2 regions of the Parviterribacter kavangonensis genome follow, and region 2 is predicted to be linked to the other one. Evidence: riboswitches for the same ligand, from Rfam matches in the RefSeq annotation. Region 2 holds a riboswitch; the other holds the start of a gene.
The links. A riboswitch is a leader RNA that binds a small molecule or an ion and turns the genes downstream of it on or off. The one in region 2 is predicted to bind cyclic di-AMP.
Positions count from the first base shown of each region.

Region 1: linked by a shared signal. The riboswitch ahead of AC1UE4_RS18795 (transglycosylase family protein) and the one ahead of AC1UE4_RS04625 (septal ring lytic transglycosylase RlpA family protein) in region 2 are both predicted to bind cyclic di-AMP.

Region 1 is NZ_JBXPJA010000002.1:616,215-619,736, reverse strand. Features, by position in the region: gene AC1UE4_RS18795 (transglycosylase family protein) at 421-1,083, opposite strand; cyclic di-AMP (ydaO/yuaA leader) riboswitch at 1,079-1,250, opposite strand; gene AC1UE4_RS18790 (sigma-70 family RNA polymerase sigma factor) at 1,380-2,243, shown strand; gene AC1UE4_RS18785 (alginate O-acetyltransferase AlgX-related protein) at 2,244-3,416, opposite strand; gene AC1UE4_RS18780 (MBOAT family O-acyltransferase) at 3,421-3,522, opposite strand, start outside.
Region 2 is NZ_JBXPJA010000001.1:913,384-916,905, reverse strand. Features, by position in the region: gene AC1UE4_RS04635 (alpha/beta fold hydrolase) at 1-35, opposite strand, end outside; gene dinB (DNA polymerase IV) at 46-1,140, opposite strand; gene AC1UE4_RS04625 (septal ring lytic transglycosylase RlpA family protein) at 1,171-1,872, opposite strand; cyclic di-AMP (ydaO/yuaA leader) riboswitch at 1,919-2,094, opposite strand; gene AC1UE4_RS04620 (amidohydrolase family protein) at 2,143-3,267, opposite strand.

The sequences.
Region 1 (3,522 bases), on a different contig from region 2:
TCACGCTGCGCAACGCGACGCACCTCGCGTACACGTACATCCCGCTCGTCTTCCAGTCCAACCAGCTCGGCGAGCGGATGGCCTCGTACTTCACGAAGGCGTGGCTCGACTGGAAGCTGCGCGGCGACGAGAGCGGCTTCGAGCGGCTCGTCGCCGCGTCGTTCGACGACAGCGTCGACAAGACGTCGATCGGGGCCGGCACCTACGACCCGGCGAAGGCGAACCCGGCCGACCCGTACGCGGGGAACGTGCCCTACCTGATCAAGGGCATCCCGATCCGGGACGCGGTGTCGTTCTACTACCGGTCGGCGTTCTCGCTGCGCGACCCCCGCGCCGCCGGCGCGCCGTGGGTGTGTCCCGACATGCGCGCCGGCTGCCCGGCGAGGCCTGCGGCGGTGACGCCGAAGAAGCGCTCCGCCGCTACGAAGAAGCGCACACGGGCCAAGCGCTGCGCCCCTGCGTCTCGAGCAGCTGCGCGGCGAGGCGGTCCTGCTCGGCCTCGGGCGCAGCGGCGGGATCGCCGGTGCCGCCGAGCGACTGCCAGGTCGAACGGCTGAACTGGTACTTGCCGCGGTACTGACCGTCCGGCGAGATCGCGGTCGGGTCGCCGCCCGACTCGCATTGGGCGATGCGCGCGAGCAGGTCGCTCGGCGCGCTGCTGCTCGTCGCCTTCGCGGCCGACAGGCCGAGCGCGGCGAGCGTCTGCGGCCCCACGATGCCGTCGACCGTCAGGCCGTTGCGGCGCTGGAAGCGCTTGATCGCACGACGGGTCTGCGGGCCGGCGATGCCGTCGGCCGGGATGCCGAGCGCCTGCTGGACCTGCGCCGTCGTGCTGGTCCCGGACGAGCTCTCGCCCGTCGACTGGGCGAACGCCCCGCCGGCGCCGATCGCCAGCATCGCCGTCGCGGTCACGATGGCGCGCCGCCCGCCGCGGCCGGCGCGCTCGCGGCGGCGGCGCCGGGCACGGCGCTCGACCGCCGCGCGCAGCGAGCGGCGCACGTGGGTCTCGTCGGCGAGGTCGCGCGGCGCCGATATGGCGTGCAGAGGCTCCTCGTTGATGGGCACGTCGAACTGCTCCTTCATGTCGTCGCGGCGCCTACGAGGTGAGCTGACGGGCTCGCGCTGGACGTGCGCTACGCCAAGAGCACTTGGCGATTCGCCCCGTGAGCGTGCGCCGGTACGGCGCGCTCGCTCGGTTGGGTCCCCCGCTTCCGGGCATGCGACAGCCCGGAACTCGGCGTTGTTCGAGCGGCGGAGTGTAGAGGACTCGCTCGGCGGAACGCCGGTGCGCCTGCACGTGGGGTACGCGAAGCCCTAACACAACCTTTGCCTTCCGTTTGGGTTCGGCTAAGGGACGGCGACGAAAGTTCCGAGGCACGATGAGCCCGAACCCCCTCCCTGACCCCTCTGCCGACGGCCTCCAGGCGTTCCTCGAGGCGATCGGGAAGGTGCCGCTGCTGAACGCCGCTCAGGAGATCGAGCTGGCGAAGCGGATCGAGCGTGGCGACCTCGCCGCCAAGCAGCACATGATCGAGGCGAACCTGCGCCTCGTGGTGCACGTCGCCAAGCGGTACCGCCGCGAGCGGGAAGGCGAGGGCGCCCTGTCGTTCCTGGACCTGATCCAGGAGGGAACGCTGGGGCTCGTCCGCGCCGTGGAGAAGTTCGACTGGCGCAAGGGCTTCAAGTTCTCGACCTACGCGACGTGGTGGATCCGGCAGTCGATCGCCCGCGCGATCGCCGACAAGGGCCGGACCGTCCGCCTCCCGGTCCACGTCGTCGACCAGGTCAACAAGATCATGCGCGCCGAGCGCGACCTCGGCCTGCGCCTCGGCCGCGACGCGACCACCGAGGAGATCGCGGAGCTGCTCGACTTCGACACGGAGATGGTCGAGGATCTGCGCCGCGCGTCGCGCACGCCGGTGTCGCTCAACGCGCCGGTCGGCGGCGAGGAGGACACGGAGCTCGGCCACCTGCTGGCCGACGCCGACGCCGTCCGGCCGGAGGTCGTCGCCGAGGACACGCTGCGCGAGGACGCCGTCCGCGAGGCGCTCGACCAGCTCTCGGTGATCGAGCAGCGCGTGCTCACCCTCCGGTACGGCCTCTTCGGCGAGCAGGCGCACACCCTGCCGGCGATCGGCAAGCAGCTCGGCATCACCGCCAACCGCGCACGGCTCCTGGAGAACGCCGCGCTCGAGCGCCTCCAGCGCCTGCCCGAGGGCCGGGCGCTGCGCGAGGCCGCGTAGCTAGCGCAGGGCGGCGGCCATCGCCACGAGCGGGCCGCCGTCCGGCGTGACCATCGTCAGCTCGCGCTCGACCACCTCGATGATCACGCGCCGGGCGTCCCGCACGGCGGCGGCCAGCGCTGCCGGGTCGGTCGACGGCCACGGGAGCACCTGGAGGTCGGGCGCGTACGCCCGCAGCTGCTCGAGCTGGTAGTTGCCGAACGAGTCGCCGATGAAGAGCGTCCGGCCGCGCAGGACCGGCGCGCCCGGCGCGCGCTTGACGACCCGGGCAGGCGTGGTGTCGTCCTCCGGCGCGCCGCGAAGGATCGTCAGGTCGCCCTGGTAGCGCTCATCGGGCGCGGCCACGAGCTCATTCGGCCGGACCCGCACCCGCGAGCTCAAGCGGCCGAGGAGCGGCTCGAGTGCGTACGACGCACCGACGGTGTTCCAGTGCGCGTCCTTGCGCTTGTACAGCGGCTCGGGTGTCGCCCGACGCGCCGCCGCGATCGTCGTGCGCAGCGGCAGCAGCGTCGGGTTGTCGGCCTGCTCGAGCAGCGCCCACAGCTCGCGCCGGTTGCGGGTCGCGCAGCCGATGAGGTCCGACGGACCCTCGACCAGCTCGGCGTAGGCGGTCGTCTTGTCCGGCGGGACCATCAGCACCACGTCCTTGCCGAGTGCGGCGATCGTGGCGGTGACCGACTGGAGGTTCGCGGCGACCTGGCTCCAGGGCAGCTGCGGCGAGCACGCGCGCTGGAGGTCGGCCGTCAGGAACAGCCACCCGTCGGGGCCCTCGAGGACGGGACCGGCACCCGCACCGGGCGCGCCGGCCTGTTGCTCGTCCTGGCGCGTGTCCTTCGGACGCGCGCCCTCGCCGGCCGCCTCCCTCGCCTCTTGCGGCAGCGCGGCGGTGCCCGAGCCCTCGCCGGCCAGCAGGTCCTGCCGCCACGTCGGCGACGTGCCGAGCACCTCGCGCGACGTCCAGCTGTGCGCGCGGACCGCCTGCTCGCGCAGCGGCATCCGGTCGACGAAGAAGCGCGTCGTCTGGTCGAAGACGTCCCAGCCCGCGCTCAGCTCCGGCCGAGGGGCCATCGGGCGGTTCTCGAACGGGCGCGCCGTCACGCCGGCCACGCGCAGGCCGATCGGCAGCGTGAAGAAGACGAGCGCGGCGACGGCGATGAAGCGGCGGACGGTCAAGGTCTCAGAACTGGAAGTAGAGGAAGGGGCTGAACGAGCCGGCGGCCACGGTGATCGCCGCCCAGGGCAGCAGCGCGAGGACGGCGACGCGGGCGACGAGCGCGCG
Region 2 (3,522 bases):
TGCAGGTCGTGGCCGTTGACGTTCGCGGTCGGCATCCGCAGGACGTTAGACGCCGACGGGCAGGCGCAGCTGCGGCGACGCCCCGTTCTCCTCCACGGGCTCGTCGGCCGCCGGGCGGTCCTCGAACGCGGCGAGCCGGACGCCGAGCAGCCGCACGGGTCGCGCGGGCGCGTACGCGCGGAAGAGATCGAGCACGACGGGGATGACGACCTCGGGGTCGTTCGTGCGGTCCTCGATCGTGCGCGCGCGTGTCACCGTGGTCCAGTCGTCGAGGCGGACCTTGATCGCGATGTTCCGGCCGGCGACCTCCTTCCTGCGCAGGCCGGCGCAGAGCTCCTCGGCGAGCCGGCGCAGCGTCGCCTCGAGCTCGCCGTGGTCGGCGACGTCCTCGGGGAACGTCGTCTCGTTCGACCGCGACTTCGCGGCGCCGACCGCCTGCACGGGCGAGTCGTCGTGGAACCACGCGCGGCTCGACAGGTAGCGGCCCATCCGCTGCCCGAAGCGGGCGACGAGCGGATCCTCCCCCGCGCGCTGCAGGTCGCCGATCGTGTGGAACCCGGCCTCGGCGAGGCGCTCCGCGGTCTTCGGGCCGACGCCCTGCAGGATCCGCGTCGAGGCGCCGGCGAAGCGCTCGCACGCCTGCTCGCGCGAGAGGGCGGCGAACGCGCGCGGCTTGAACGTCGAGCTGACGGTCTTCGCGACGAGCCGCGACGGCCCGACGCCGACCGACATCGTCATGCCGGTCGTCTCGTGGAGGTCGGCGACGAGCTCGCGCAGCACGCGCATCGGCTTCTCGAACCCGGTGACGTCGAGGTAGGCCTCGTCGATGCCGACCTGCTGGATGCGGTCGACGCGCGAGCGGACGAGGTCCCAGACCTCCTTGCTCTTGGCGCGGTACGCCGTGAAGTCCGGCGGCAGGAACACCGCCTGCGGGCACAGCGAGCGCGCCCGGGCGGCGGGCATGGCCGAGTCGATCCCGAACTTCCGCGCCTCGTAGGACGCGGTCGTCACGACCGACCGCGGGCCGGTGCCCGCGACGACGAGCGGCTTGCCCGCGAGCTCCGGCCGCCGCAGCAGCTCGACCGACGCGTAGAAGGCGTCGATGTCGCAGTGGGCGACGACGCGGCGCTCGGCGGACACGGCCCGAACAGTAGTTCGGGCCGAGGACGGCTAGTGGCTGACCCAGACGGTCCCGGTCGAGCCGAACCCGAGGCGGTTCTTGGTCGCCTGGGTGAGGTCGAACTCGCGCGCGCCGACGTACGGGCCGCGGTCGATCACGCGGGCCTGGACGGTGCGCGAGCCCTTGCGCAGCACGAGCTTCGTGCCGCACGGGAGGTTCTTGTGCGCGACGCCGATCGTGCCGGAGCTGAGCGTGCCGCCGCAGGCGAGCTTGTTGCCGTAGAGGCCCGGGCCGTACCAGGACGCGAGCGCGGGACGGAAGACGCTCAGGCGACCGATGCGGCGCTTGGCCGGCTGCGTGCGGGCGTCGCCGCCGAAGCGGACGCGGACGGGCGCGGTCGACGCGGTGCGGAACGCACGGCGCAGCACGAACCGGCCCGAGCGCGACGTTCGCGCACGGTCGATGGTGACCCAGCGTCGATGACCACGGCGCTGCAGCGTCACGATGCGGCCGGCGGCGCCGGGGCGCAGGACGCCGGCGACGACGGCGCTGCGGCCGGTGCGGACGTTCAGGCGATGACGGGTGATCTGGAAGGTGCTGTTCGCGCGCGGTGCGGCGGCGGCAGCAGCGGTCGGCGCCGTCTGCGCGGGCGCGGGCTCCTGGCCGGCGGCGGCGGTGGCGCCAAGGGCGATGAACGTTCCAAGCGTGCCGGCGCCCAGGGCGGCGCGGGCGCGCGTCAGTTGCGGCCTCACGGTCGTGCGTACCTCCTGCGTCGCACCTCCGGACGGGCGGGTGCGACACGTCTGTCTTTGGCTGCCTACGAGGTGAGCTGTCGGGCTCGCGACCGTCTTGAGCGGCCGCTACGCCGGGAGCACCCGGCGATTCGCCCCGGCCGTCGCGCTCTCTTCGAACACGCCGGCAGTGGGTCCCCCGCCCGGCACGATCAGGTCGTGCCGGTTCGGCTTCGTTACGAACTTACGTTCGGACTGTACGTCGGTCCATTGAACTGCATGTGCGGTACGTCACACACCGTGCGCCGCAGTTGCGGCAAGGAGCTGCCCGACGAGCGCGCCATACGTCGCCTGGGACAGGCGTGGCGGGCCGCTCGCGATGACGTCGAACGTCCCGTCGATCAGCTCGAGGATGGCGCGCGCGACGTCGTTCCCATCCAACCGTTCGCACGCGAGCGCCGCGAGCGACAGCGGCTCGGTCGGGTCGCCGCCGCGGAACGCCATGTGGCACGCGGTGCAGAGGTAGCTCGCGGTCCGCTCCCACCCGAGGTCGCGGCCGCCGAGCTTCGCGATGCCCGGAGCAGGCCCGAGGTCCGGCGCCGGCTCGCCCTCGAGGATGAGCTCGAGCGTCCCGCCGGCGATGCCGGCGAGCGCGTCGCCCTCGAGGCCGAGCGCGGTCGCACAGCGCAGGAACGCGTAGCCGGCGAAGAGCGCGCTGCCGTACGGCGCGTCGCTCGCGTAGACGATGCGGCCGGGCGGGACCGTCGCGTACAGCTGCAGCAGGTCGCCCGCCTGCCACCACGAGGTGTCGAAGAGGACGTTGTCGAGCTCGGCCGCCGGCGGCCCGATCCAGCCGATGTCGCTGATGCCGGCGTGGGCGAGGATGAACCGCGCCCCCGGGTACGTGCGGGCCAGCTCGATGATCGTCTCCCCCAGCCGCGGGATGCCGCGGCCGGCGTGGAAGAGCACGGTCGCGCGGGCCTCGTGCGCCAGCTTCACGACCTCTTCGACGATGGGGTGCGGCAGGCCGAAGTGGTCCGAGCGCGGGTGGAGCTTGAAGCCCTCCGCGCCGTTCTCCAGGCAGCGCCGCGCCTCGTCGACGGCGCCGGGGAGGTTCGGGTTCACGCGCCCGAGCGCGCGCAGCCTGCCGTCCGACTCGGCGACCGCCTTGAAGACGATGTCGTTCGCCTCGCCGTAGCCGTCGGGCTCGTGCAGCGGGAACACGAGCGCCCCGTGATGGCCGCCGCGGTCGAGGCTCGCGAGGATGTCCGGCGGGTCGGCCTCGAGCCCGTCCGGGTCGTTGTGGCCGATGTGCGTGTGAGCGTCCCACCACTGCACGCCGGACGGCAGCGCCGCGAGTGCGCGGTCGTAGAACGGGCGGACCGTCTCGTCCCAGGGTGCAGTCGGCGCGGGCACCCGCGGGACCGTAGCGGCCCGCCGCCTACCCCCTTCGTTCGGAAGGGCGCCGGGGAGTTCTCCGGCGGCGAGACCGTCAGGAAGTCCCGTGGACGCTGATTGACGTGGCTAGCCCTGCGGAGAAGCGCCCGGTGAGTGACCTCGCCGAGCGCTCGGGAGTGCGAGCACCCCGATTTAGAGAGCCGCACGAGGAGGTCTCTTCGGCACGGGTGATCTTGCGTTTCCCGCTCCCGCGCGCCGTGCTAATCCACCGAG